DNA from 3 places in the Devosia lacusdianchii genome. Region 3 is predicted to be linked to each of the others. Evidence: predicted binding sites of a transcription regulator. Region 3 holds the regulator's gene; each other region holds the start of a gene.

Region 1 (10,000 bases), 630 kb from region 3:
GGTACCCCCGTGAACATGGGTGAAGCTGTGGGCGTTATCGCCGCGCAGTCGATCGGTGAACCCGGTACCCAGCTCACCATGCGTACGTTCCACATTGGTGGTACGGCACAGGTGGTTGACTCCTCGTTCCTCGAGTCCGGCGCGGAAGGCAAGATCGCCATCCGCAACCCGAACGTCGTCAAGGTCGAGGGCGGCAAGCTGGTCGTCATGGCCCGTAACGTCTCGCTCGCCATTCTTGATGCCGACGGCAAGGAACGCGCCACCCACAAGGTGACCTATGGTTCCAAGCTGCTGGTCAAGGAAGGCGATCAGGTCCGCCGCGGTCAGCGTCTGGCCGAATGGGACCCCTACACTCGTCCGGTTCTGGCCGAAGTCGAGGGCGAGGTCGTGTTCGAGGATATGGTCGATGGTGCTTCCGTTGCGGAAAACACCGACGAAGCGACGGGCTTCACCAAGCGCGTGGTCATCGACTGGCGCGGCAACCAGCGTGGCGAGGGCCTCAAGCCTGCTCTGGCCATCGCTCGTGGCGGCGTCGTGCAGAAGGTGGAACGCGGTGGCGACGCTCGCTACCTGCTCTCCGTCGACGCGGTTATCGCGGTCGAGCCGGGCGAGAAGGTTTCGCCGGGCGACGTGCTCGCACGTATCCCGCTCGAAAGCGCCAAGACCAAGGACATCACCGGCGGTCTGCCGCGCGTGGCGGAATTGTTCGAAGCTCGTCGTCCGAAGGATCACGCCATCATCGCCGAGATCGATGGCACGATCCGCTTCGGTCGCGACTACAAGAACAAGCGTCGCGTCATCATCGAGCCGACCGAAGAGGGTGCCGATCCGGTCGAGTACCTGATCCCGAAGGGCAAGCCGTTCCATCTCCAGGAAGGCGACACCATTGAGAAGGGTGAATACATCCTCGACGGCAACCCGGCGCCGCATGACATCCTGGCCATCAAGGGCGTGGAAGAGCTTGCTCGTTACCTCGTCAATGAAATCCAGGAGGTCTATCGTCTGCAGGGCGTGCTGATCAACGACAAGCACATTGAGGTGATCGTTCGCCAGATGCTGCAGAAGGTCGAGATCGTGGATCCAGGTGATACCGGCCTGCTCAAGGACGAGCAGCTCGACAAGCTGGACTTCGACGAGCTCAACGACTCGCTTGTTGCCGACGGCAAGAAGCCAGCGACCGCCAATCCGGTGCTGCTCGGCATCACCAAGGCATCGCTGCAGACCCGCTCGTTCGTGTCGGCCGCTTCTTTCCAGGAAACCACCCGCGTCCTCACGGAAGCGGCGGTGTCTGGCAAGGCCGACCTGCTCGAAGGCCTCAAGGAAAACGTCATCGTCGGCCGCCTCATCCCGGCCGGTACTGGTGCCGGTATCTCGTCGGCCAAACTGATCGCGTCCAAGCGCGACGACCTGATCCTGGACGAACGTCGCCGCCAGGCGTCGACCGTCCAGATCCCGGCGCCTGCCGCCGAGTAGGGCTGTCGCATTGTTGAATTGAGGGAAAGGGGGCCGAAAGGTCCCCTTTCTTTTTCAGCGCAAGAGCGTGGCCACAAAATCCATGACCGTCTCCCGCATGGACTCGGCTGGGTCGGAGCAGCCGGCGATCGCGGCCAAGAGGCTGGCGCCCTCTATCAAGCCCAGTATCTGGTCTGCCAGCATGGTGGCGGGCCGATCTGACTTCAGCCGCCCGGCGGTGGCCTCGGCCGAAAGCGTCGCAATGAGGTGGTTGCGAACCGCATTCATGCGCTCCCGCAGTTGCGGCTGGATTTTGGGCGCTATCGCCAGGATGAACCTGAAGTAGGCAAGGCGATCTGGCGTTACCTCGTCCACTGCCGCGAGCATGGCGGCATAGCCGTCGACCAGGGACTTGACCGTGCCCTCGAAATCCGTCGGCGGCTGCTGATCGGCCTGCACCGGTAGGAATTGCAGGAAGAACTGCTCTATTGCTGCCGTGAACAGGTCGTCCTTGTCCTTGAAGTGATGGTAGATCGCACCCTTGGAGAGGCCGGTATCCCTGGTCAATTCACTCAGGCTCATCCCGTCATAGCCGTGCTCCAGGAAGAGCTTGAGAGCCTGCGTGACAATGGTGGTCCGGGCGTCTTTCATGGCTCAATCACTCGGTACATGCAGAAGCTGGTGAACGCACCCAGATCGAGTGTCCGACCCGAAATGAAGCCCAGCTTTTCATAGAGGCGGATATTTGCCGGGTTCTCGGTGTCGAGCGCAAGGCCGTCGGCATTCCAGGCGGCAGCCTGGGCGACGGCTGCTTCAACAAGCCGTCGACCGATGCCGCGACCCTGCCGGCCCGGATCGATGCCAACCATGGCGAGGTAGGCGTACCGGCCACATGCCGGCCCCTTTCGCGTTTCGACCATGTACTTGTTGAGCGTGGCGACCTTTCCCGCTCCGAGCGTCAGCGCGAGCGGCACGAAGCGGAGCAGAGCCATGGTCAATCTTGTCGCGTAACGAAGCGAGGGCGGTTGTTGGGGGCGGTCCATCAATGCGCAGCCAACCAGGACGCTGCGGTCAAACGCGCCTAACATCTCGCCGTCCAATAGCGTGTTCATGTCGAACATGAACTCGAGGAACGCCCTGGCCTTGTGTTCGTCCTGCCCGAACATCGCAAGGAACAATGGGTCGTCCAGGAAGGCCGATACCATAAGCGCAAGCGCGCTTTCGCGATGCGTCCGGGCGATTTTGCCGAGGGTGACGGTCACGAACCGCGCCCGTCCGCCCGGTGATCGACGGCAAAATGCACCAGCACCTTGAGCATGAAGAGCAGGCCGACACATACCGTGAAGGGAGAACCGTCCAGGCCGATCACTGTGCCAAAGGCGCCGATACCGAAAGCGGTTCCCGCAACGACGCGCTGGGTGGCCCCCGGGCGCAACAGGTTCACCAGCACTGCGCCGGCGATGGTGAAGGCCCAGATGGCGAGAGTCGCGGGCATGTTGAGATTGAGCAGCAAGGCGACGATCGGCAAGTGGACGTGGATGGCGATGAACACCCATCGGCTGCCGGGGTGGGCGGCGTGGTGGTCGTTCGTTCCGGTCGTGAGGTTGGCGATGCAGCCCGCAGCAATGTCGAGTATCAGCAGTATTGCCAGCGCCGCACGCCACGCCGGAACCCCTTGGAAGACCTCGGGGTAGAGCGCCACGAGCGTGCTTGAAGCGCCAAGGCCGAAGGCTGCGATCAGCACGAGGTCGCCTGGCCGCTGAGCAGCGCCAAGCACGTCATGCAGCCAAGCAGGTATTTGGATCATCATCTCTCTCGAAACCGACCGGTTGGTATGTAGGAGTCGAATTGCTGTACTGTCAAGCGGGCCGGGCTAGCTCGGAGTCTCCGGTGCATTGTCAACGAACTGCCATTTGGCCGTAGCCGAGCCGACACGTAGCCACGCTAGCAGCAGGATGGCTTCCTCGCTTCGGAGACGATCATGACCAAGACGACGCTGCTTGCCGCGCTAGCTGTGACGATGCTGTCCCCAGCCTCTTATGCCCAGCCCGTTCAGTTCGATGCCACTCTCAAGGCGCATGCCCAGTTGCCTGCCCAGACCTTCGTGCCGGCCCCCGCTGATGCGCCCTATGGCCTGTCGATGTCAGGGCGCTTTACCTCTGGCAAGCGCGTGGAGACGCCGTATGGCTGGGCCAATCCTGCCTCCGGCATTGCCATGCCGTTCCCCGGTCAGCCCGTACAGGGCATGTCCGGTGTTCGTTCGCTGGGCGATGACCGTTTCGTTTTTCTCACCGACAACGGCTTTGGCGCCAAGGCCAACTCGTCTGACGCCATGCTTATCTTCAATTTCATGAAGATGGACTGGGCCACGGGCAAGGTTGCGCTTGAGCGGACTGTGTTCCTCAGGGATCCGAACCGCGTCGTCCCATTCCCTGTTGTCACCGAACACAGCGAAACCCGCTATCTCACCGGCGCTGATTTCGATCCGGAATCGATCCAGCCCGTTGGCGATCACTTCTGGATCGGCGACGAGTTCGGCCCCTGGTTAATCGAAGTCGATGCGCATGGTGTGGTGCTTCAGGTGGTCGCCACCAATCCGAGCGGCGTCGATTACAAGACCCCAGACAACCAGTTCGTCGCCACGCCTGCTGCAGGTGTTGCGGTGACGGGGGTGAATACCGGTCGCTCGGGTGGATATGAAGGCATGGCCCAATCCATGGACGGCACCACGCTCTATCCACTGCTCGAAAAGGCCTTCTATGACGAGGCAGCAGGTGCTCTCGAGCTTATCGATGGCAAGCCGGTCATTCGTATGCTGGAGTTCAACGTTGCCGATGCGACGTGGTCGGACAAGGTTCGCTACTATCCGCTCGACGATGCCGGCAATGCCATCGGCGATTTCAACATCATCGAGGGCACCCGTGGGCTGGTGATCGAGCGCGATAACAATGAAGGCGATGACGGTCGCGAGAAGGCGGCTGCGTTCAAGCGCATCTACCTCATCGACCTGGAGCGCGTCGACGAAAGCGGCGTTCTGGAGAAGATCGCCTATATCGATCTGATGGCGATCAAGGATCCGGGCGGGATTGCGCCGCGCGGCACTGTGGACGGCGTGTTCACCTTCCCCTTCGTCACGATCGAGGATGTGGATCGTGTCGATGAAACCACTATCGTGGTCGCCAACGACAACAACTATCCCGGCTCCACCGGCCGTGAGGCAGGGCGTGCCGATGACAACGAGTACATCCTGCTTGAAGTCGCGGACTTCCTAAAGGCCGAGTAGGGCTAACAGGGAAGGGGCCTTCAGGCCCCTTTTCCTATTTTGTCGATTCCTTGTGCCTACGTTCGTCGTTGTCTACGAATGCACGAGGAGAGAGCCATGAAGTTCAGCACCACTATCCTGCAGATGGGCAACAATACGGGCATCGAGGTGCCGGTCGAGGTGGTCGAGGGCCTGGCCGGCGGCAAGAAACCGGCCGTGGTCGTGACCATTGGCACCTATAGCTATCGGTCGTCGATCGCCGTGATGGGCGGGCAGTTCCTGATCCCGCTTAGCGCCGAGCGCCGCCTGGAATCCGGCATCCGGGGTGGCGACGCCGTCGAGATTGATCTGACGCTTGATACCGAGCCGCGCGAGGTGGTCGTCCCGGACGACCTCGCCGCCGCGCTATCCGGCGACGCTCCCGCCAGGGCATTCTTTGAGTCCCTGTCCTACAGCAACAAATTGCGGCACGTGCTGTCGGTCAATGATGCAAAGACGCCCGAGACCCGCCGGCGGAGGATCGAAAAGGTCGTCGAGGCCATGCGCGCGGGCAAGAAATAGCGCGCTGACACATATTCGTCTTAGTAAAGCGCTTTACTAATTCCGTCCCCGTGTCGGGTCTTGGAGGGTAAAGACGATGACGACCAAAACACTGGCGGCGACCGCACTCGCCGCATCTATCGCGATTGGCTGCCCGGTTGCAGCGCAGGATGCCGCCCCCGCACTTGAACTGATCGGCGAGATCGTTCTGCCGACCGGCCTCAAGATCAACGGCCTAGAGTTCGGTGGCATTTCCGGCCTCAGCCCCGATCCTGCCGATGGCAGCTATCTGGCGATTTCAGACGATCGTTCCGAGCGCGGTCCGGCGCGGTACTACCGCCTCAGGTTTGCCATCGACGCCGACGGCTTCCGCGGTGTCGATATCGTGGGCAGCACTATCCTTCGCGGGCTGGACGGCAATGCGTTTGCCGTCAAGGGCATCGACCCCGAAGCGATCCAGTATTCGCCAACCAAGCGCAGCTTCTTCTGGTCGAGCGAAAGCGATGCCTCGGGCCGCCCCGGCATTTTCGAAGCCATGCTCGATGGCACCATGCTGCGCAGCCTTGCCGTGCCCGATTACTTCCTCACCAGTGCCGACGGCACCGGCGGCACGCATGCCAATCTCGGCTTCGAAGGGCTGAGCCTTTCCAGCGATGGCGCTACGGTCTATGCCGTCAGCGAGAATGCCCTGGCGCAGGACGGCCCCAAGGCCACGTTGGAAGCGGGCAGCCCGTCGCGAATCCTGACGTTCGACGCGATGACCGGCAAGGCCGGCGCTGAGTATGTCTACGAGACGGGCCCGATCTTCGCCAAGGCGACGCAGGAGCCCAACTACAACGATAACGGCGTCTCCGACCTGTTGGCACTGGACGACGGGTCACTACTGGTGGTCGAGCGGTCGTTCGGCTCTGGCATTGGCAACGAGATCAATCTCTACAAGGTCGAGATCGGCGCTGCGACGGATGTGAGCGGGGTGGTCAGCCTCGCCGGCCAGACCTTCACGCCTGTCAGCAAGACGCCGTTCGCCAGGCTGGGGGAGGGCGACTTCGGCCTCGACATCGATAATGTGGAAGCGGTGGCGATCGGCCCCGAGATCGACGGCGCCAAGACGCTCATCATTGCATCGGATAACAACTTCAACCCGGATGGGCAGTTCACCCAGTTCGTGGCGTTCCGGCTCGTCGAATAGCGCAAAAAGCAAGGGGCCCGAACGGGCCCCTCATGACGCCATCGGCGGCAGGTCACAAACCGTAGCCGACATGTTCTGAGTACTGATCGACGACCATGCTCCAAAGCCCGAACTGGGAATCGAGATACTCGGCTGTGACGCCCTTGACCATGTCGAGGTCCATTTCCACGCAGGCATCCTGGTCCTGGTCGAGATAGGCGCGGCTGAAGCGCTTATTGAAATTCCAGTCGTTGATGACCTCGAGTGTGGGCTTGAGGTCCAGGAAACCCACATAGAAGTTCAGGTCTTCGCAGTCGGTGTTGTTGGTGCAGTTGCGGAAATAGACCTGGTAGCTGATGCCGTTGATCTTGCCATTGATCTGCGGATCACCATTGCTCTGCGTTGAAAGGGTCGCCGCACCATAGCCGCGGGCGGCGTTGAGAATCTCGTCGGTGTCGGCGCCGGTCAACAAGGTCTGTGCCTGGGCGGGTGCCGTCAGGGCCAGAGCTAAAGCTCCACCGGCAATCATCGTAGTGAGCTTCATCGCGCTTCTCCCTCGTCGGATTCTGGGGCCGGTCACCTATCGTGTACAAGGCTGGCCGATGGAGCCCGATCCTACACATTTCGATTGGGGCGAGAAGGTGATACTTCAGCGCACCGGTCGAGGAGGGCAGGGGAAAGACATGCGAAGTTCCAAGACACTCTCGCAAAGTCATTGCAAGTCTGTGCATGGCTCCATCGCGGATTTTTCACGAAAGAATCCTTGACGCGCAGGAGAGTCGGCTCTAAACAGCGCCTACCTTAGCGGTCGGTCGTGAATGTCACACCGGGTTCCTGCCATCTTGTGCGGGCATCCAGGACACTCAAACACACTGTCGGGTAACTAGACGACGCAAAATCCTTGTGCGCATGACTGCCCGCCTTTGGGGGTGGTCCGCTGCAATTAAGGCGCCGCCGTACCCCTAATCGGGTCGGATGAGCGCCGTTTTGGTTTGCTTTGTCTAGACCGCACAGGAGCGCTTCCGGTTTCGGAGGGGCGACAAACAAGAACTAAGGGGCCGCTCAATCGGCGGCACCGAAATTTTGGACGATGGAAAGAGCGCAATGCCCACCATTAATCAGCTGATCCGCAAACCACGCGCCAGCAAGCCAAAGCGGAACAAGGTTCCGGCCATGGAAGCAAATCCGCAGAAGCGCGGCGTTTGCTCTCGCGTTTATACGACGACCCCGAAGAAGCCGAACTCGGCTCTGCGTAAGGTTGCCAAGGTTCGCCTGACCAATCAGCGCGAAGTGATCTCGTATATCCCGGGTGAAGGCCACAACCTGCAGGAGCACTCCGTGGTCCTGATCCGTGGCGGCCGCGTTCGCGACCTTCCCGGCGTTCGTTACCACGTGCTCCGCGGCGTTCTCGACACGCAGAGTGTCAAGGACCGTAAGCAGCGCCGTTCGAAGTACGGCGCGAAGCGTCCGAAGTAAGGAGATCGAGATATGTCCCGTCGTCACCGCGCAGAAAAACGCGACGTTATTCCCGACGCCAAGTATGGCGATCTCGTCCTGACCAAGTTCATGAACTCGCTCATGAAGGACGGCAAGAAGTCGGCCGCCGAAAGCATCGTCTACGGTGCGTTCGACATCGTCGAAGCCAAGGTCAAGCAGGACCCGGTCACCGTGTTCCACACCGCGCTCGACAACATCCGCCCTGCGGTTGAAGTCCGTTCGCGCCGTGTTGGTGGTGCTACCTATCAGGTTCCGGTTGAAGTTCGTGCTGACCGTCAGCAGGCCCTGGCCATTCGCTGGCTCATCGAATCTGCCCGCAAGCGTGGTGAGAACACCATGCGCGAGCGTCTTTCGGGTGAGCTGATGGATGCCCTCAATGGCCGTGGTCAGGCCGTCAAGAAGCGCGAAGATACGCACCGTATGGCTGACGCCAACCGTGCCTTCTCGCACTACCGCTGGTAGTAGGAGCGCCCAATGGCACGCGAATACCCGATTAATCTCTATCGTAACTTCGGCATCATGGCTCACATCGATGCTGGCAAGACGACCACGACCGAACGCATCCTCTACTATACCGGCAAGTCCCATAAGATCGGCGAAGTCCACGACGGCGCCGCGACCATGGACTGGATGGAGCAGGAGCAGGAACGCGGCATCACGATCACGTCGGCTGCGACCACCACGTTCTGGAAAGACCGTAACGGTACCCAGCACCGTTTCAACATCATCGACACCCCCGGCCACGTGGACTTCACTATCGAAGTCGAGCGTTCGCTGCGCGTGCTCGACGGTGCTGTTGCCCTGCTGGACGCCAATGCCGGTGTTGAGCCCCAGACGGAAACCGTGTGGCGCCAGGCCGACAAGTATCACGTTCCGCGTCTCATCTTCGTCAACAAGATGGACAAGATCGGCGCCGATTTCTATCGCTGCGTCGAGATGATCGGTTCGCGCCTTGGCGCGAAGGCCGTTCCGGTTCAGCTGCCGATCGGTGCCGAGAACGAGTTCAAGGGCGTTGTCGATCTCATCGAGATGAACGCACTCGTCTGGCGCAATGAAGAACTGGGCGCCCAGTGGGACGTCGTGGAAATTCCGGCCGACCTCAAGGAAAAGGCTGAGAAGTACCGCGAAGCCATGATCGAAGCCGCCGTCGAGCTCGACGACGACGCCATGGAAGCGTACCTGAACGGCGATCTGCCGAACAACGACACCATCCGTCGCCTGCTGCGTCGCGGCACGATCGATGCGAAGTTCTTCCTGATCTTTGCTGGCTCGGCGTTCAAGAACAAGGGCGTGCAGCCCCTGCTCGACGGCGTTATCGACTTCCTGCCTGCTCCGACCGACATTCCGGCCATCAAGGGTATCGATGCCCGTACGGAAGCCCCGATCGAGCGTCATGCCGACGACAACGAGCCGCTGGCCATGCTGGCGTTCAAGATCGCCAACGACCCGCACATGGGCTCGCTGACCTTCTGCCGCATCTACTCGGGCAAGCTCGAGCAGGGCGCGATGCTCGAAAACACGGTCAAGGAAAAGCGCGAGCGCGTTGGCCGCATGTTCCAGATGCACGCCAATAGCCGCGAGCAGATCACCGAAGCCTTTGCTGGTGACATCGTCGCCATCGTCGGCCTCAAGGACACCACCACGGGCGACACGCTTTGCGCGCAGAATGCCCAGGTTATCCTTGAACGCATGATCTTCCCCGAGCCGGTTATCGACATTTCGGTTGAACCGAAGTCGAAGGCCGACCAGGAAAAGATGGGTCTTGCCCTTAATCGTCTGGCTGCCGAGGATCCGTCCTTCCGCGTCAAGACCGATGAAGAATCCGGCCAGACCATCATTTCGGGCATGGGCGAATTGCACCTCGACATCCTCGTCGACCGTATGCGTCGCGAATTCAAGGTCGAGGCCAATATCGGTCAGCCGCAGGTTGCGTATCGCGAAACCATCACCAAGTCGGCCAATGTGGACTATACCCACAAGAAGCAGTCGGGTGGTTCGGGCCAGTTTGCTCGCGTCAAGCTCACCGTTGAGCCGGGCGAAGTCGGCAAGGGTCTCGAATTCGTCAACGCCGTCGTCGGCGG
Region 2 (10,000 bases), 2.0 Mb from region 3:
TTTGCGCAGTTCAGCAAGGGTGTAGGGCATTGGATTCTCCTCATTGTCGTCATTCCCACCGGGTCATCCCGGCGAAGGCCGGGATCCATGTCCGAGTGCTCCGCTACATCCAGCACCGGATGGGTCACCGCATGGATTCCGGCCTGCGTGGATAGAAAGGGCGCAGTGTTTCACCGCGCCCTCCTTTGCCTACGCCTTGTGCTCTAGCGCGAACTCTTCTTCCGGCGACATGATCAGCTTGTGGCGGCCGATAACGGCGAAGTAGGCAATCCCCACGGCGCACCACAACACCACCCAGATCACGCCCTTGAAGAAGTTCGGGTCCTGCAACTGGTAGAAGAGCGTCACGGCTGCGATGATGATGGTGAGCACGGCGCCGGGAATGCCCAGTGGCGAGCGGAACGGCCGCTCGATATTGGGCTGGTTGCGGCGCAGGATGATGAAGCTCAGTGCCTGCATGATGTAGCTCAGCATCGCGCCGAACACCGCCATGTTGAGCAGCACCACGCCGATGATGTCGTCGCCCAGTTGGGTTTCGCCACCGCCGCCCCCGCCATTGACGAACCAGATGACCAGCATGACGACCAGGCCCAACAAGGCACCCGAAATCATCGCGACATGCGGGGTCTTGTAGGCGCTGTGCGTCACCGACAGCGCCGACGGGAAATAGCCGGCGCGGCTGAGCGAATAGACTTGGCGGCCCTGCGCATAGAGGATTGTGTGGAACGAGGCGATGAGGCCGGTCAACGCCACGATGCCGAGTACCGTTGCGCCCGCATCGCCATAGATGGCACGGAAGCCGTCGAGCAGCGGTTCGAGCGAGGAACCGAGCGCAAAGCTGCCGATGCCCATCACCGAGGGGTTGAGCAGCACGATCATAAAGGCCGACAGCACCAGCGTGGCGAAGGCCAGAAGGATGCCGCGCGGCAAGTCACGCTTGGGATCGACCGATTCCTCGGCGGCCAGCGGCACCTGTTCGATCGCGAGGAACAGCCAGACGGCGAAGGGCAGGGTCGCCAACACACCTTGCCAGCCAAAGGGGAACCATTCCCCGTTGCCCTCGGGCAATTCGACGGCCTTGCCATCCGGACCGGCACCGATATTGAGCGCCCAGCGACCAAAATCCATGTGTGTGATCGCCGAAATCCAGAACACCACCAACACGCCCAGAGAGATCAGGGTCACGACCAGCGTCACTTTGTAGCTGAGCGCCACGCCATAGATGTTGAGCGCCAGGAACACGGCATAGAACACGATCCACAGGATTGGATAGAGCGCCGTATCCATGCCGGTAATCGAGCCGAAATAGCCCGAGATGAAGGTCACGATGACAGCCGGGGTGAGGACATATTCGACATTCTCGAACAACCCGGTAATGAAGCCGCCCCATGGGCCCATCGAGGTGCGCGCGAAGGAATAGGCAGCGCCGGTATGCGGCAGCGCCGGGCTCATTTCGGCGATCGATGACACCAGCCCCAGATACATGATGGCGATGATGCCGGCGGCGACGAGCATGCCGCCCCATCCGCCCGTCATGAAGCCGAAATTCCAGCCCGAGAAGTGGCCCGAGATCACCGCGCCGACGCCAAGCGCCCACAGTGACCAGATGCCCGCATAGCGTTGCAGTCCGCGCTTCTCGAAATAGTCCTTGTCGCGCGTCGCATAGGCGACACTGCCGACCTTCTTTGTCTCAGCCATAGTCACGTCCCCTGGTTAAGCCCCAATGTGGTCTAGACTGCCATTGCCCCTTTGCGCGCCTGCCGCGCCGCGTTGAGGCAACGGGCCAGCCGGTTCGACCATGCGGCCACCCCGGCGGGTTCGAGAATTTCGTCGTTGCGGATTTCGATCATGGTAGCGTCAAGCCCGCGACCATCGCCATGCTTTTCGAGCGTCAGCGTCACGCCATTGAGCGCAGCGTAGGGCTCGTTCCAGCCCAGATTCATCTCCGGGTCTTCGGCGGCGAGTGCATCAAACACGGCCCGGGTGAACCGCTGGTCGACGCCGTGAATCATCCCGATCGGCCAGGGCCGCGCCACACCATGATAGATCGGCGTAAACGAGTGCATGCACACCAGGATTGTCTCCTGTCCGGCCTGACGACGTGCCTCCAGCAGCGTTTCGATCGCGGCGTGATAAGGCCGGTGAAAGCGGTCGATCCGGTATTGGCGCTCCTCGGCGTCAAGACCTTCATTGGCCGCGATCCGGGTGGCCTCCGACAGCGTCCAGATCAGGTCGGGTGCGTTGAGGTCGCGGTTGCAATCGATGATGAGCCGCGAGACCGTCGACTGCACCAGCGGCGCATCGAGCACTTCGGAGAGGTGACGGCTTACCGCGAGTGCGCCGGGGTCCCAGGCGATATGGCTCAGCCGCTCGCTGGCGCTCAGCCCCAGGTCGCCATACTTGGCCGGAATGCGGTTGCTGGCGTGGTCGCAGACGATCACGAAGGGCGAAGCCCCGCGTACATTGCTGACCAGAACCGATTTTTCGCCGCTAACGTCCACTTAGCCCCTACGCATGGTCGATTAACTTCTGTAACAGTAGTTCCACAACTGCAAAAACTGTCAATGCTGAAATCATAAATTCAGAGGAATGTGGAAGACGCGATGGAGGGAAAGTCGGTTGCCGGGCGCATCCATGAGGCCATCCATCGGCTCACGGCCGCCGAGAAACGCGCCGCCCGTGGCCTGCTTGGTTCCTATCCGACGCTGGGCCTGGCGCCTGTCGCCGAGTTCGCGCAACAGTCCGGCGCTAGTTCGGCCACCGTTTTGCGTTTCGTCTCCCAGCTCGGCTACAAATCCTATCCCGATTTCCAGCGTGCCCTGCGCGACGAGCTTGAAGAGCGCTCCAAGTCGCCCCTCCAACGCAGCCAGCACCACGCGGGTGGCGGCGCCGACGAGAATTTTCTCGATCGCTTCGTGACCCAGGCCATCGCCAATCTGCGCGGCTCGGCCGGGCTGATCCCCACCTCCGAATTCGAGGCGGTCTGCGAGCGGCTGGCCGAGGCCAAGGGCAATTGCCATCTGGTCGGCGGGCGCTTCACCGATTTCCTCGCTGGCTATATGGAGGCGCACCTGCGGCTCGTTCGTCAGGGTGTGCGCCGCCTCGACGGCCGGCCGGCCACGCGGGCTGATCAATTGATCGACGTGAAACCGGGCGATCTCGCCATCATCTTCGACGTCCGCCGCTATGACGACAGTCTCGTCGAGGTTGCCGCCGAACTGGCGGCGCGGCGTGCCCAGATCGTCCTCATCACCGACGAATGGATGAGCCCGGTCAGCCGCTTCGCCAAACTGGTCCTCCCCTGCCGCACCGAAACGGACCGCACCTGGGACGCCAATGGATCACTGTTCACGCTGGTGGAGGCGGTGATAGCGCGGACCACGGAACTGAGCTGGGCTACCGCCAGCAAGCGCATGGGGAGTATTGAGCGGGGGTAAGCGCGCCGGGTAGCCCCATCTCTCCCACGCACCGTCGCTTCCCGCGGACTTGATCCGCGGGTCACTCGCCGCTTGCGCCATGTGAGAGAGACCCGTGGATCAAGTCCGCGGGAAGCGATTGTGATCGCGGCAGGGTTCGTTCTTCCTACGGCGCCCTCAATCCGTCTTCTTCATCGCCAGAAAATCCCCAGCGCTCAGCGCGATCTTCGGATCAATGTCCCCGATTGCCTTCTTGTCCTTGCCGGCAAAATCCAGCCGCTCGAGCACGGTCTGGATCACATTGATGCGGCCGCGCCGCTTGTCGTTGGCGCGGATCACCGTCCAGGGCGCATGCGCGCTGTCGGTACGCTTCAGCATTTCGTCGCGAGCCACCGAATACGCGTCCCACTTGCCGAGCGCCTCGATATCGATCGGCGACAGCTTCCACACCTTGAGCGGATCGTGGCGGCGATCATGAAACCGCTTGAGCTGCATCTCCCGGCCGATCGACAGCCAGAACTTGAAGAAGTGGATGCCATCCCGCGTGATCCGCTTCTCGAACTCCGGCGCTTCTTCCAAAAAGTGCTCGGTCTGTTCGGGCGTGCAGAAGCCCATGACCCGCTCAACGCCGGCCCGGTTATACCAGGAACGGTCGAACAGCACGGTCTCGCCCGCGGCCGGTAGCCAATCCACATAGCGCTGGAAATACCACTGCGTGCTTTCCCGGTCGTTCGGCTTGGGCAGCGCCGCGATGAGGTTGTAGCGCGGGTTGAGATTTTCGAGATAGGTCTTGATCGTGCCGCCCTTGCCGGCGGCATCGCGCCCCTCAAACACGATCATCACCCGCTCGCCGCTCTTGGCCAGATGCGCCTGCAGCAGCACGAGCTGCTTTTGCAGCGCATACATCTGTGCTTCATAGATTTCGCTATCGAGCTTATCTTCGTAAGGGTAGCCGCCCGACTCCATGGCGTGCTTCTTGATGGCCTTGGGGAGTTCAGGATTTTCGAGATCAAAGCCGTGAAAGGGATCAGTCACAGGTGTCGCTCCGTTGTCATCTCTACCGTGCTATAGAGGCGCCCCCATGTGCAAGGGGCATGGCAAAGGCCTGATTCTAGAAACAAAATGGACGAACCCAGCTCCCGACAACCTATGCCTCGTCTGAACGTCGTGCTGTCGCGCCTGGTCGCGCAGGCCAGCCTGTTGGCGGGCATAGCCGGCGTGTTCGGCGGCCTGGTGTTGTTTGGTGATCTCGGTATCGTCGCCGCCATTGTCGGCTTTCTGGCGGTGGTGGCCGGCGTCGCCGTGCTGCCGACAGGCGTGGTCACGGTCACCCAGACGGTGGAGACGCCCCGGCTCGTTATCGCAGCGGATACCTCGGTCAATACCTTCGCCGACGCGCTGACCGATCCCTGCCTGGTGCTCGATCGCCGCGGCGTCGTACTGCATGCCAATGCAGCGGCCCGGCGGCAGTTTCCGGCCGTTACCTCGGGCAATCCGCTGACCTTCTCCATGCGCAATCCCGAACTGGTGCAGGCCATCGAAACCGCCAATCGCACCGGCGCCAGCCGCAGCATCGAGCTGCACGAAACCGTGCCGTCCGAGACCTGGGAAAAGGTGGTCGTCGCTCCGCTACAGCGGCCCGGCGTCGATTGGTTCGCCGACGAGGGGCGCCAGCTCATCGTCACCTTCCAGAGCCTGACCGAACTCAAGCGCGTCGACGCGCTGCGCTCCGATTTCATCGCCAATGCCAGCCATGAGCTACGCACGCCGCTCGCCTCGCTGCTCGGCTTCATCGATACCCTGCTTGGCCCGGCGGCAAAGGATGCGGCGGCGCGCGAGAAATTCCTCGGCATCATGCGCGGCCAGGCCGAGCGCATGAGCAAGCTCATCGACGACCTCCTGAGCCTGTCGCGCATTGAAATGCACCAGCATGTGCGCCCCACCGGCACCATCGATCTGGCCGGGCTGCTGCGTGAAGTCCGCGAGGGTCTGATGATGCAGGCCAAGGCGGCCGACGTCGAAATTCGCCTCAGCCTCTTCGAGGGCCCCTCGACCACCACGGGCGACCGCAGTCAGCTCTATGAAGTGTTCGAGAACCTGCTCGACAACGCCATCAAATACGGCGCCGGTGGCAAATTCGTCGAACTGAGCCTGGCGCCGTCCGGCCGCCCCGGCTTCCAGCATCAGGTGACTGTCATCGATCACGGCCCCGGCGTCGAGCCCGAGCACGTGCCGCGCCTCACCGAGCGCTTCTATCGCATCGATGCCGACGCTAGCCGCAAGAAGAAGGGCACCGGCCTCGGCCTCGCCATCGTCAAGCACATCGTCAACCGCCATCGCGGCCAGATGAGCATCAAGAGCAAGCCCGGCGAGGGCATGCGCGTGGACGTGTTTTTGCCTTAGACGGAATCGCGATGCTCCGTCTCGCCGCTGCCAATCGGATTGGCAACAGCACGAACGATTCACAAACTCGATCAAGCCCGACGGTGACGCGCGGTGGGCGACGGGCGATCTGATAGAAGCGACTGTCACGCGAACAAAAAGGGCGCCATCGGCGCCCTCTTTCAGTCCTGCTTGCGACGATTACCGCCGCTTCTTGTCGACCTGATGATAAGCCCGGCGCGAGTGGAACTCGCAATAGGGGCCGGTTTCCAGCGAATGCTGGCCGCAGAAATAGAAGTCCTTGCTGAGCGGATCGCCGATCGGCCACTTGCAGGTATGCTCGTTAAGCTGCAGCAGGTTGAGCCGCTTGTCCTCAGGAATGAACAGCTCTGCTACGGTCGGGGCCACATAGAGCTCGGCTTCCATCTGCGGATCATGCGCCAGCGCGGTCGCGCCGATCGAGCGCGGCTGCGACATGGTCTGGCGCACCTTGGCAGCGCCACCACCCATATTGGACATGCCAGCCGAAGGGCTGGCCACGCGGCGTGGCGCGGGGCGAGCGGCCGGACGGGCGCGCGGCGCTGAATTGGTCGGCTTGGCGCGGGCCGAAAGCTTGAGGCGATGCACCTTGCCGATCACGGCATTGCGGGTCACGCCCTGGCCCAGCTCGCCGGCGATCTGGCTTGCGCTCAGACCTTCCATCCAGAGCTTCTTCAAAGTCTCGACGCGCTCGTCAGTCCAGCCCGCCGATTGTGCTCCTGAATCCATCGTCAAAACAGAATCCTTCATTGCGCTGCCAAATGGCCATGGCAACCATCAAACGCTAGGCGTCGTATGTTGAGTGGGTCCGCCACACGAGATATCGTGTTCCCAATGACGTTGAGTTTACGCCATCGGTGGAATCGGGATCAAGAGTCGGGGGCGACTTTCCCCGTAAATCCACTGGTTAAAATTGCCCTAACAATCCCTGAGTCAAATCAGGGGCTTGGGCCGTGATCATTGACTTATCTGGCAAAATTGGCCTAACTCGGCCACAGAAACGCGCTGCGCAACGAGCGCGTTTTTGGTTTTTGTGGCGCTATTGTCACGCAAGCCGCCTAGCCTCCTCTCAACCCCGAAAATTCAGAAGGAATAATCCATGTCTGCGCTCTACGGCACGTACGCCCGGTCCGACCTCGCTTTCGAGCGGGGCGAGGGCATGCGACTGTACGACCAGCATGGCCGAGATTATCTCGATTTCCATTCCGGCATCGCGGTGAACGCCCTGGGTCACGGCGACCCCCATATCGTTTCGGCGCTGAAATCGGCGGCCGAAAAGGTCTGGCATACGTCCAACGTCTTCACCATTCCCGAGCAGGAAAAGCTCGGCCAGCGGCTGGTCGAGGCCACTTTCGCGGATTCCGTCTTCTTCACCAATTCCGGTGCTGAAGCGCTCGAATGCGCCATCAAGACGGCACGGCACTATTTCTGGGCCAAAGGCGAGACCGATCGCTACGAGATCATCGCCTTCACCGGCTCCTTCCACGGCCGCACCATGGGCACCATCGCCGCCGGTGGTAATCCGAGCTACCTCGAAGGCTTCGGCCCACCCATGCCCGGCTTCAAGCACACCGCCCCAGGCGACCTCGAAGCCGTCAAGGCGCTCGTTGGGCCACAAACCTGCGCCATCCTGATCGAGACGGTGCAGGGCGAAGGCGGCGTCACCGCCATGACCAATGAGTTCATGCAGGGCCTGCGCAAGCTCTGCGACGACAACGGCATGCTGCTCATCCTCGACGAGGTGCAGTGCGGCTATGGCCGGACCGGCCGCTTCTTCGCCTTCGAGTGGAGCGGCATCACGCCCGACATCGTCGCCGTGGCCAAGGCTATTGGTGGCGGCTTCCCGCTCGGCGCGTGCCTTGCCAAGGGCGAGGTTGCGGCCTCGATGGTCCCGGGCACCCACGGCTCCACCTATGGTGGCAATCCCTTGGCAACGGCTGTCGGCAATGCCGTGCTCGATCGCATCCTGGCGCCAGGCTTCATCGATCACGCCAACCAGATGGGCCAGAAGCTTGCCTGGCACCTGCAGCAACTGGCGCAGAAATACCCCGACTACGTGCTCGAACTGCGCGGCAAGGGTCTGCTCGCGGGCATCAAGATTACCCCGCCGGTGCGCGACTTCGTCGCCCGGCTACGTGACGATCACCGCATGCTGGCCATCGGCGCTGGCGACAACGTGCTGCGGCTGCTGCCGCCGCTGATCGTCACCGAAGCCGAGATCGAGGAAGCGGTCGCCAAGATCGGCGCCGCCTTCGATGCCATCGAGGCTGAAACGGCTTCGGTTCCAGCGGTTGGCTGAGATGAAATTGAGCGTTCGCTACTATGGTCGGCGACGACGCGGTCTGTTCCCTCCGCCCCTAGGGGCGGAGGACGAAAGCGCGCGCATTCACTGAACATAGTCCCATAAAGGAACCCGGCCCATGACATCGACCGGCACCCCACGGCATTTTCTTTCTATCGACGACTTCGACTATTCCGAACTTCGCGGCATGCTCAATGCCGCCGGCTCGCTCAAGGCCCGCCTCAAGGCCGGCGATCGGCCCCAGCTCCTCAAGGACAAGGTGCTGGCCATGATCTTCGAGCGGCAGTCCACCCGTACCCGTGTCAGCTTCGACGTCGGCATGCGCCAGCTCGGCGGCGAGACCATCATGTTGTCCGGCCAGGAAATGCAGCTGTCACGCGAGGAGACTCTGGGCGATACCGCCAAGGTGATGAGCCGCTATGTCGATGCCATCATGATCCGCATCCTGAGCCACGCCGATCTGCTCGAACTGGCCGAGGCCGCGACTGTTCCGGTCATCAATGGCCTGACCCGCCGGGCGCACCCCTGCCAGATCATGGCCGACCTCATGACCTTCGAAGAGCACCGCGGCAACATCAAGGGCGCCAAGGTCGCCTGGGTGGGTGACAGCAACAATGTGCTGCACTCCTGGGTCAATGCCGCCGAACTCTTCGAGTGCCAGCTGACCATCGCCACGCCCGAGGAATACAGCCCCGAAAAGGATCTGATGGAGGATATCCGTCGCGCCGGCGCTAATGTGCGCCTGATCGAAGATCCGCGCGAGGCGGTCGAGGGCGCCGATCTCGTCATCACCGATACCTGGGTCTCCATGGGTGACGTGGATATCGCCGAGCGCCGCCGGGTCTTGAAACCCTACCAGGTGAACCCCAATTTGATGGCCTTGGCGGATAAGAACGCCTTGTTCATGCATGACCTGCCCGCCCACCGTGGCGATGAGGTAACCGACGAGGTAATCGACGGTCCGCAATCGGTCGTGTGGGACGAGGCCGAAAACCGCCTCCATGCCCAGAAAGCCATCCTGTGCTGGGCCCTTGGGGTCAACGTGAACTAGGCGCCCACAGCGCCTATGCCAACCGATACGCCCACTGCGTCATTCCCGCGAAAGCGGGAATCTCCCTTGCAGACCAGGGGGATTCCCGCTTTCGCGGAATGACGCAGTGATTTGTACATTGTGTCGGTGGCACGTTTCGCCTTGAGGGGTTAGCCTCAAGAAAGCCAGAAGAATGACGACGGATACGACTGCTATGACCGAGAACCTGATGAGTGCCCTCGGGCTCGACCGGCCGGAAAGCGGCGATGACGCCGTCGTGCCGTTCACGCTGGACAAGCTCGATACCCGCGGCCGCACCGTGCGGCTGGGCGATGCGCTCGACACTATCCTTAGCCGCCACAACTATCCCGCGCCCGTCGCCCGCCTGCTTGGTGAGGCGGTGGTGCTGGCTGCGCTGGTCGGCTCCTCGCTCAAATTCGAGGGTCGCTTCATCATGCAGACCCAGACTGATGGTCCGGTGAACCTGCTGGTTGTCGACTTCGACGCGCCCGATGGGCTGCGCGGTTATGCCCGCTTCGACCACGACGCTTTGGTGAAGGCGGCCGAGGAAGGGCGCACCAAGCCGGGCGAACTGCTCGGCAAGGGACACTTGGCCATGACCATCGACCAGGGCCCCAATACCGAACGCTATCAGGGCATCGTGGCGCTGGACGGCCATTCGCTGGAAGAGGTGGCGCACACTTATTTCATGCAGTCCGAGCAGATCCCGACCCAGGTCCGCCTGGCTGTGGCCGAGTTCACTCGTCGCGGCGACCATCGCCCTCATTGGCGCGCCGGCGGTGTGCTGATCCAGCATTTGCCCGAGCATGG
Region 3 (10,000 bases):
ATGACGCGGCTGGCTCCCGAACTAATCAGAGACGCACTGCAGCGGCCGAGGCTTCCAACAGGCGACACGGAGCTGGACAGGCTCATTGAGGACGCAAGGCAGAAGTATCTCGCGCCTAAGCTGGACGTGCGTCGGGAGGCGGTCGAGTGCCTCTGGGACGCTTTCGAGAGGGTAAAGACGCTCCTGGATCCCGACAAGCGAGCGGGCGTGAAGGCCCTTCTGGACTTGGCAGCTCGTGCTCCTGGTATGCGGACTGTTCTCGAGACGGACGCCAAAGCACTGACTGAAATCGGCAACCAACTCCAGATTCGCCACTATGAGACCAATCAGGAGAAGATTGTCAGCTCAGAAGAGGTGGATTACGTGTTCCATCGCATGTTCGCCCTGCTGCAACTTCTCGTTCGGAGCCTGCCGATCAATTCTGGATCGACCTGAGTTCGATAGGTTACAGACATCGTCTCGGCGCTGTCGGATAAAACGCCGGATCGACTCCCGATTGTTCGAAATCGACTCGGTCTTAATTTTATCCGACAATAACGAAGGATAGTTGGTGGGCCCACCAGGACTCGAACCTGGAACCAGACCGTTATGAGCGGTCGGCTCTAACCATTGAGCTATAGGCCCGCCGGCGGCTTTCCTAGGGTTTCCGACCCTGCTTGGTCAACGGAAATTTGGCGCGGCCGAACAATTGAACCGCAGCCTCCATGCCGCCGCATGGCACCAAACCTCGACAACGCCGTGCGCAAGGCGCTATTCGTGCGCACAGCGCTCAGGTGGGAATGACATGCGTGAAGGCGATATCATTAATGGCCTGGTCAAGGGCCTGTCCGTCATCGAGTGCTTCGACGAGGAACACGCCAGCCAGTCGATCACCGATGTCGCCAATCGCACCGGCCTCGAACGCGCCACCGCACGGCGCTGCCTGCTGACGCTGACCCATCTCGGCTATGCCACCTATGACGGCAAGTTCTTTCGCCTGACGCCGCGCGTCCTGAATCTTGGCCATTCCTATCTCGCCGCCACGCCACTGCCACGGCTGATCCAGCCCTTCCTCGAAGAGCTGTCCGCCAAGATCAATGAGAGCTCGTCCGCGGCCGTACTGGATGGCACCGAAATCCTCTACATCGCGCGCGCGTCCTACCGGCGGGTCATGTCGATCAATCTGGGTGCCGGTGCGCGCCTGCCGGCCTATTGCACCTCCATGGGCCGCATCATGCTCGCCGCCCTGCCCGCCTCAGAGGCAAGGGAGGTTCTCGACCGCTCCGATCTCGTTGCCTACACGGCCAAGACCAAGGCCGATCTGGGCTCCATCACCACCGAACTTGCGGTTGTCGCTGCCCAGGGCTTCGCCGTAATCGACGAGGAGCTCGAACTGGGCCTCTGCTCCATCGCCGTGCCGCTGTTCAATGCCCAGGGCCAGACCGTGGCAGCATTGAATATCGGGGCCCAATCCGCCCGCGCCTCCACCTCCCACATGATCGCCAATTTCCTGCCCCTGATGCGCAAGGTACAGGCCGAAGTTCGCCCCCTGCTGCGCTAGGCCGGGCGATAACACGACTGTCACAATCGCCCGCTATTGTCGTCTTGCAGGGCCCTGCAGACTCGCGGCCCGGCCCAACCAAATGTGTCACATTCGAATGTCACACAGCGATGCCACAGCCGACTTGCCATCGGAAAAAATCAACGCAATCAGCGCATTAACCTGTCACAAACGCGTCATGCAATCGCAATAAAACTGTCGCGTACCCCCCATATGGTCGGCCACGTCAAAGGGCGGCACCGGGGAATGAACTGCCGGATCGGCCAGCCAGGTTTGAACTGAATTCCGAAAGGGAAATTCCCATGAAGTCTGCACTTTTCGCCAGTGCTGCCGTGATCGCGCTTGCCGCGTTCGGCACATCCGCCGCTTTCGCCCAGTCGCGCGACACCATCCAGATCGCCGGCTCCTCCACCGTTCTGCCTTTCGCTTCGATCGTGGCCGAAGAATTCGGCGCTGCCTTCCCTGAGTTCAAGACCCCGGTCGTGGGTTCGGGCGGCACTGGCGGCGGCCTCAAGCAGTTCTGCGAGGGCGTCGGCGAGAACACCATCGACATCGCCAATGCGTCGCGCCAGATCAAGGACAGCGAACTCGAGGCTTGCACCGCCGCTGGCGTGACCGACGTCCGCGAAATCCAGTTCGGCTTCGACGGCATTGTGTTCGCCTCTGCTGCCACCGGCCCAGACTTCGCCCTGACCCCTGTCCAGGTGTTCAAGGCCATTGCCGCCAAGGTCCCCGTTGACGGCGCCATGGTTGACAACCCGTACACCAAGTGGTCCGAAGTCGACGCTTCGCTTCCCGATCAGGCGATCGCCCTGGCCATTCCGGGTTCCAACCACGGCACCCGTGAAGTGTTCGAGGAAAAGGTCACTCACGCTGGCTGCGAAGAAGCCGGTCTGCCCGAGATGAGCGAAGAAGAACTCGACGCCGCTTGCACCACCTTCCGTCAGGACGTCGTTGTTGAGATCGCTGGCGACTATACAGAAACGCTCGCTCGCCTGACCTCGAACAAGGACACCGTTGGCGTGTTCGGCCTCAGCTTCTACGAGCAGAACACCGACACCCTCAAGGTAGCGACCGTAAACGGCGTCGTGCCGTCGGCTGAAGCTGTCGCTGCTGGCGAGTATCCGGTCAGCCGTCCGCTGTTCTTCTACGTCAAGGGCCAGCATATCGGCGTGGTCCCTGGCATCGAGGAGTTTGTCCAGTTCTTCCTGTCCGAGCAGATGTCGGGCGTCGGTGGCACGCTGGAAGCCGCTGGCCTGATCCCGCAGCCGGCCGAAAAGACCGCCGAAGTTCTCGCGGCTTTCGAAGCCGGCGCGCAGTAAGAACCCCAACGGGCCGCGCGATCCATCGCGCGGCCCACCTCATTTCCTCCGCGGGGGCGCGTACCGATGAATTCCCTGATAATTGCCGGCATGCTGCTTGTATTGCTGGGTCTGGCCTACCAATCCGGCTGGGCCCGTAGCCGCAGTCTGGCGACCGCCAACGGCGTCAAGGTCCATTCCCGCCCGCAATATCACGGCTCCTACGTCGCCATCTGGACGCTGGTTCCGACCATCGTCATCGTCATCCTCTGGGCCTGGCTCGGCGATGGCATCACCCACAATTTCATCGTCAGCCAAATCCCCGTAGAAACCGTCCAGTCGCTCGATCAGGTCGGCCTCAACGCCACCATCGCCCGCATCAAGTCGCTGGCATCGGGCTATGGTGTGGCGGGCGAAGTCCTGCCCTATGAACAGACCGCGGGCGATGCGCTGCGCTCGTTCCAGTTCATCACATTTCTGGTTGTCATCGTTGCTGCCGCGGTGGCTGGTGTCGCGGCGCTGCTCTACGCCCGCAGCCGCATCACCGCCCGCCTCCGGGCCCGTAACGCCGTCGAGCGCGTCATCAATATCGCGCTCCTGGCCTGCTCGGCTGTTGCCATCCTGACCACCGTCGGCATCGTCGCCTCGCTGGTCAGCGAGGCCTATAAGTTCTTCACCTTCATCCACCCGATCGATTTCTTCTTTGGCACGGTCTGGAACCCCAGCTTTTCCTCCACCGGCGGTGGCGCGCACGGTCAGTATGGCCTGCTTCCGCTCCTCGCCGGCACGCTGATGATTACCCTCATCGCCATGCTGGTGGCCGTGCCGGTCGGCCTGATGGCGGCAATCCATCTCAGCCAGTATGCCCACCACAATTTCCGCGCTGTGGCCAAGCCGATCATCGAGATCCTGGCCGGCATTCCCACCATCGTCTTTGGGTTCTTCGCCCTGGTGACGGTTGGCCCATTCCTGCGTGATGTCGGCGGCTTCATCGGCCTCGATATCAAGGCGACCAGTGCGCTCACCGCGGGCGTGGTCATGGGCATTATGATCATCCCCTTCGTGTCGTCCCTATCAGACGACATTCTCAATCAGGTACCGCGCACCCTGCGCGATGGCGCCTATGGCCTGGGAGCCACCAAGTCCGAGACCATTCGCAACGTGCTGTTGCCCGCGGCTCTCCCCGGCATTGTCGGGGCCTTCCTGCTGGCTGTGAGCCGCGCCGTGGGCGAAACGATGATCGTGGTCTTGGCCGCCGGCAACTCGCCGGTCCTGCGTGGCAATCCCTTCGAGCCGGTGGCCACCATCACGGTGTCGATCGTCAACCAGCTGACCGGCGACTCGGATTTTGCCGGTCCCCAATCGCTGGTGGCCTTTGCTCTGGGTCTGACGCTCTTCGTCATCACCCTCTGCCTCAACGTCTTCGCCCTCTACATCGTCCGCCGCTTCCGGGAGCAGTACGAATAATCATGACCGATATGCTCTCCACTGACCACCAGGCCTCCATCGAACGCACCAAGCTGATCCGCGCCGGCTTGCGCAAGCGTCACCTCAGCGAGAATATCTTCAAGAGTCTCGGTCTGGCGGCCATTGTCGTGGCGCTCGGCTTTGTTGCCCTGCTGTTTGTCGACATCGTCCGCAAGGGGGCCCCGGCCTTCACTCAGTCCAATGTGCATCTGTCGGTAACCTTTGATCCGGCGATCATCGACGTCGAACCCGCCCCGGTCCGTGCCGACGGCCAGTCCGATGCAGACTTCCAGGCCGCCAACCTCAAGTGGCAACGTGACCTGGCTATGCTCAACTGGAACAAGGTTATCGAAGCCAGCCTGCGCGCTGCAGCGCCGGCCGGCTTCGAGATCGACTCCAAGGACCTGTTGGCCATCGCTGAAACCGATGCCCGCCACCAGGTTCGGGCGCAGTTTGTCGCCGATCCGTCCCTGCTGGGCAAGACTGTTGAAGTCGATGTCCTCGCGTCGGCCAATGCACAAAACTGGATCAAGGGAAACATCGATCGTTCGCTGGGCGATGCCCAGCAGCAACTCTCCGCCCCGGCTCGAGCGCTGATCGACGAAATGGTCGCCACCGGGGCCATCACCAACGGCTTCGCATGGTCCATCTTCACCAACGTCGATAGCCGATCTGCCCCAGCCTCCGCTGGCCTGCTCGGCGCCTTTGTGGGCACCTTGTGGATGATGCTGATCGTCATCGTGCTTGCCGTACCGATCGGGGTGGCCGCAGCGGTCTATCTCGAAGAGTTCGCGCCAAAGTCGCGCCTCACCGATCTGATCGAGGTCAACATCAACAACCTTGCCGCGGTGCCCTCGATCGTGTTCGGTCTCCTCGGCGCGGCTGCCTTCATCAACTACATGCACCTGCCCATCTCCGCCCCGCTGGTCGGCGGCCTGGTGCTGACCCTGATGACGCTGCCCACCATCATTATCGCTACCCGTGGCGCCCTGCTTGGCGTCTCCCCAGCGCTCCGCCAGGCCGCCCTCGGCATGGGTGCATCCAAGACGCAGATGGTGTTCCACCATGTGCTGCCGGTCACCTTCCCATCGATCCTGACGGCAACCATCCTGGGCGTGGCCCACGCGCTCGGCGAAACCGCCCCGCTGCTGCTCATCGGCATGAAGGCCTTTGTGGCCGCTGTCCCGGCGACGCCGCTCGACCAGGCCACCGCCTTGCCAGTCCAGATTTATCTCTGGCAGGGCAACGAAAACCGCAATTTCTTCGAACCCCGCACCGCCGCCGCCATCATGGTCCTCCTCCTCGTGATGATCATGCTCAACGGCGTCGCCATCTACCTGCGCTCGCGCCTCGAAAAGCGCGCCTAGGACAAGGACACGCCAAATGGATATGGTCGCCGGCAAGGTTAAGATGACCCAGCAATCAGTGAACACCACCATGAATCCCACCGACATGCTCGACCGCCAGATCCGGCTCACCGCCCGCGATGTCACCGTCCACTACGGTGCCAAGCAGGCCCTGCACGGCATCTCGATCGACATTCCCGATCGCGCCGTCACTTCCTTCATCGGACCCTCGGGTTGTGGCAAGTCCACCTTCCTGCGCTGCATCAACCGCATGAATGACACTATTGAAGGCGCCAGGGTCGGCGGCACTATCAAGCTCGACGGCGAGGATATCTATGATCCCGCCCTCGACGTCGTCGAGCTGCGCGCCCGCATCGGCATGGTGTTCCAGAAGCCCAATCCCTTCCCCAAGTCGATCTACGAGAACGTTGCCTATGGCCCGAAAATCCACGGCCTGGCTCGTTCCAAGACCGATCTGGACGAGATCGTCGTGTCCTCGCTCCGCAAGGCCGGCCTCTTCGAGGAGGTCAAGGATCGCCTCAACGAAGCCGGCACCGGCCTCTCCGGCGGCCAGCAGCAGCGCCTCTGCATCGCCCGCGCCATCGCCGTCGGTCCCGAAGTCATCCTGATGGACGAGCCCTGCTCGGCCCTCGACCCGATCGCGACCGCCATCATCGAGGAACTCATCGACGAACTGCGCGAGAACTACACCATCGTCATCGTGACTCACTCCATGCAGCAGGCTGCCCGTGTGTCGCAAAAGACGGCCTTCTTCCACCTGGGCAATCTGATCGAGGAAGGCGTCACCGAAGACATCTTCACCAACCCGGTCAACAAGCAGACCCAGGACTACATCATGGGCCGCATCGGCTAAGGCGAGGAATCACAATGGCTACCGAACACATCGTTTCGTCCTACAATGACGAGCTTGTTGCTCTCGCCCAGACCATCGCCGAAATGGGCGGGCAGGTCGAAGTCGCGATCGAGAACGGCACCAAATCCCTGCTCAAGCTCGACCGCGAGCTGGCCGACGTCACGATCATTGCCGACCAGCGGATCGACGACATGCAGCGCAAGATCGATGACATGGCCGTCTCGATGATCGCCCGCCGCCAGCCCATGGCGTCGGATCTGCGCGCCATCATCACCGCCATCCACGTCGCTTCCGATCTGGAACGCGTCGGCGACATGGCCAAGCAACTGGCGCGCCGCTCGCTCAAGCTCGAGGGCATGAGCCTGCAACCCACCTTCTACAACGGCGTCAAGAACATGACGGCGCTGGTGCTGCGGCAGATCAAGGAAGCGCTGGATGCCTATTCCAACCGCGATTCCGCCGCCGCTATCGAAGTGTGCAACCGCGACGACGAAGTCGATGCCATGCACACCTCGCTGTTCCGCGAACTCCTCACCTACATGATGGAAGATCCGCGCAACATCACGCCCTGCACGCATCTGCTGTTCTGCGCCAAGAGCCTCGAACGCATCGGCGACCACGCCACCAACATCGCCGAGCGCGCCTACTACTTGCAGACCGGCAAGCAGCTCACCGCCGACGTGCAGGAGCTGCACCGAACCCAGATCAAGGCCTAAGCCGCAAGAAGCGCTGAAGCCTCCCAACCACCGGCCCATACCTCCCCCTTGATGGGGGAGGCTAGGAGGGGGTGGAGCCACACGCACCGACGTGGTGCCAAGAGACCCGACGGGAGCCACCCATGCCCGCGACCATCCTCGTCGTTGAAGACGAAGGCGATATCGCCATCCTGCTGCGCTACAACCTCGAAGCCGAGGGCTTCCGCGTCGTCACCGCCGAAACCGGCGACGAGGCCCAGCACGCCATCCAGGAGAAGCTGCCCGATCTGATCCTGCTCGACTGGATGCTGCCGGAAATCTCGGGCATCGAACTCTGCCGCCGCCTGCGCGCCCGCGAGGAAACGGCCCGCGTGCCGATCATCATGCTCACCGCCCGCGGCGAGGAAGAAGAGCGCGTTCGTGGTCTTGCCACCGGCGCCGACGACTATGTGGTGAAGCCCTTCTCGGTGCCCGAACTGGTCGCCCGCATCCACGCCCTGCTCCGCCGTGCCAACCCGAACCTGGTCACCGCTGCCCTCAAGGTCGGCGACCTGGAGCTCGACCGCACCACCCACCGCGTACGCCGCGCCAACCGCGACGTCCACCTCGGCCCCACCGAATACCGCCTGCTCGAATATCTGATGCGCCATCCGGGCCGGGTATACTCCCGCGAACAACTGCTCGATGGCGTCTGGGGTAACGACGTTTACGTCGATGAGCGCACCGTCGACGTCCATATCGGCCGCCTGCGCCGCGCCATCAACCGCGGCCGCGAATCCGACCCCATCCGCACCGTCCGTGGCGCCGGCTACGCCTTCGACGAGAGATTTGCCCAGGTGGCTTGAGCCCCTTGGGCTTGCTGCTCTCACGGTGCCGTGCGGACGCGCAACCGATCCCCCATGGACCTCATCCTGAGCCTGTCGAAGGACGAGGTCGCGGCCACGGCTTGCCGGGGGCCCAATGACGCGTCATCCACCAGCGCAGCCCCTCCCCCTATCGGGAGGCTGGGAGGGGGCGTTCAACAAAGACACCCCTCACAGCGGATAAAACTCGATCCGCGGCACGCCCTCCTCCAGCCGCACGGTGGCGCCCACGCCATAGACATCAGCGATCCGTTCCGCCGTCAGCACCTCGGCCGGCGATCCAATCGCCACCACCCTGCCCTCGGCCAGCATCACCAGCCGGTGGCAGTAGCGCGCCGCCAGGTTGAGGTCATGCAGCGCCGCCAGCGTCGTCGTCCCCAGCCGCCGCACCAGCGCCAGCAGCTCGAGCTGGTGGCGGATGTCGAGGTGGTTGGTCGGCTCGTCCAGCACCAGGAACGGCGCCTCCTGCGCTAGCGCCCTCGCCACCAGCACCCGCTGCTTCTCGCCGCCCGATAGCGTGCTGAAGCTGCGCCCGGCGCAGTGGGCCATGCCCACCGTATCGAGGCACCGCGCCACGATCGCCCGGTCCTCCGGGCCGTCATTGGACAGCACAGCCTTGTGCGGCATGCGGCCCATGGACACCAGTTCACGCACCGTGAAGTCGAACTCGCCGGTGCGTTCCTGCGCCACCACGGCCATGCGCCGCGCCGCCTCGCGTGCCGAGAGCCGCCACACGTCGTCGCCCAGATGCAGCACTGCCCCGCCCATCGGCTTGAGCACCCGGTAGATGGTGCGCAACAGGCTCGATTTGCCGCTGCCATTGGGACCCACCAGGCCCACGAACTCGCCGTGTTCCACGCCGAACATCACCGAATCGACGATCCGCCGGTCCGCCGCCTCCACCGAGACGCCCTTGACCCATACCTGGTTCATGCCGCCTCCCGCTTGCGGCGCTGCGTCGCCAGCATCCAGATAAAGAACGGCCCGCCCAGCAACGCCGTGATCACGCCCACCGGCAATTCCACCGGAGCAAAGGCCATGCGGGCGATCACGTCGACCCAGATCAGGAAGATCGCGCCCACCAGCACCGCCACCGGCACCACCCGGCGGTGATCGCTGCCGACGAGCATGCGCACCACATGCGGAATGACCAGGCCGACAAAGCCGATCGCCCCGCTCACCGCTACCATCACGCCCGTCAGCAGCGACAGCACCACGAACAGCACCAGGCGCAACTGGCCGACATCGACGCCCAGCGTCCGCGCCGTCTCGTCGCCAACCAGCAGCGCATTGAGCGCCCGCCCGTTGACCGCCAGGTAGATCGTGCCGATCAGCAGCGCCGCGCCAGGCAGTCCCAGGTCGCTCCAGGCGGCTCCACCCAGGCTGCCCAGCAGCCATTCCATGGCGTTGCGCGCCAGCTCGCGATTTTCCGAGGTCAGCACGATCAGGCTTGTCAGCCCCGACAGCGAATAGCCGCAGGCCATGCCGGCCAGCACCAGCCGCAATGGCGACATCTGCCCCCCGGCGATCGCCACCAGGAACACCAGCACGAACGATACCAGCGCGCCGGCAAACGCCCCCGCCGGCACGGCATAAAGTCCAAGTCCGGCCAATGCCCCGGTGCCCAGCACCAGCACAGCGCCCACCGAGGCCCCCGATGAAATGCCCAGCACATAAGGGTCGGCCAACGGATTGCGCACCACCGCCTGCATGGCCACGCCCACGGCCGCGAGCCCACCGCCGACGAGCGCTGCCAGCAGCACGCGCGGCAGTCGCAGCGTCCAGACGATGCCCTCCTCGGCCGCCGTCCAGTCGCCGGCCGCGCCGGTGATCTTGGCCAGGGTGATACGCCACACCAGGCTGGCGTCCAGCGGCACCGGGCCGATGGTCACCGCCAGCGTCAGCGATAGCGCC

Evidence for each region. The regulator PhoB, encoded in region 3, activates phosphate uptake and scavenging genes when phosphate is short. The targets are predictions, from matches to a motif close to TGTCATNNANCTGTCAT.
Region 1: the regulator PhoB is predicted to act here: its motif matches at 3,349-3,365, upstream of MF606_RS11335 (esterase-like activity of phytase family protein).
Region 2: the regulator PhoB is predicted to act here: its motif matches at 4,455-4,471, upstream of ppk2 (polyphosphate kinase 2).

What each region holds. Positions count from the first base shown of each region.
Region 1 covers NZ_CP092483.1:2,307,212-2,317,211, reverse strand. Annotated here, with positions in the region: gene rpoC (DNA-directed RNA polymerase subunit beta') at 1-1,473, shown strand, start outside; gene MF606_RS11350 (TetR/AcrR family transcriptional regulator) at 1,528-2,103, opposite strand; gene MF606_RS11345 (GNAT family N-acetyltransferase) at 2,100-2,714, opposite strand; gene MF606_RS11340 (hypothetical protein) at 2,711-3,259, opposite strand; gene MF606_RS11335 (esterase-like activity of phytase family protein) at 3,434-4,735, shown strand; gene MF606_RS11330 (YdeI/OmpD-associated family protein) at 4,832-5,275, shown strand; gene MF606_RS11325 (esterase-like activity of phytase family protein) at 5,352-6,443, shown strand; gene MF606_RS11320 (YbjN domain-containing protein) at 6,496-6,966, opposite strand; gene rpsL (30S ribosomal protein S12) at 7,527-7,898, shown strand; gene rpsG (30S ribosomal protein S7) at 7,911-8,381, shown strand; gene fusA (elongation factor G) at 8,394-10,000, shown strand, end outside.
Region 2 covers NZ_CP092483.1:592,775-602,774, forward strand. Annotated here, with positions in the region: gene MF606_RS02920 (glutamine synthetase family protein) at 1-30, opposite strand, end outside; gene MF606_RS02925 (amino acid permease) at 190-1,698, opposite strand; gene MF606_RS02930 (N-formylglutamate amidohydrolase) at 1,731-2,501, opposite strand; gene MF606_RS02935 (MurR/RpiR family transcriptional regulator) at 2,604-3,437, shown strand; gene ppk2 (polyphosphate kinase 2) at 3,594-4,451, opposite strand; gene MF606_RS02945 (ATP-binding protein) at 4,566-5,819, shown strand; gene MF606_RS02950 (GcrA family cell cycle regulator) at 6,000-6,566, opposite strand; gene MF606_RS02955 (aspartate aminotransferase family protein) at 6,937-8,136, shown strand; gene argF (ornithine carbamoyltransferase) at 8,258-9,190, shown strand; gene MF606_RS02965 (Hsp33 family molecular chaperone) at 9,384-10,000, shown strand, end outside.
Region 3 covers NZ_CP092483.1:2,937,423-2,947,422, forward strand. Annotated here, with positions in the region: gene MF606_RS14475 (hypothetical protein) at 1-435, shown strand, start outside; tRNA gene MF606_RS14480 (tRNA-Ile) at 549-624, opposite strand; gene MF606_RS14485 (IclR family transcriptional regulator) at 785-1,540, shown strand; gene MF606_RS14490 (PstS family phosphate ABC transporter substrate-binding protein) at 1,843-2,862, shown strand; gene pstC (phosphate ABC transporter permease subunit PstC) at 2,929-4,308, shown strand; gene pstA (phosphate ABC transporter permease PstA) at 4,311-5,675, shown strand; gene pstB (phosphate ABC transporter ATP-binding protein PstB) at 5,746-6,528, shown strand; gene phoU (phosphate signaling complex protein PhoU) at 6,543-7,244, shown strand; gene phoB (phosphate regulon transcriptional regulator PhoB) at 7,367-8,068, shown strand; gene MF606_RS14520 (ABC transporter ATP-binding protein) at 8,258-9,019, opposite strand; gene MF606_RS14525 (FecCD family ABC transporter permease) at 9,016-10,000, opposite strand, start outside.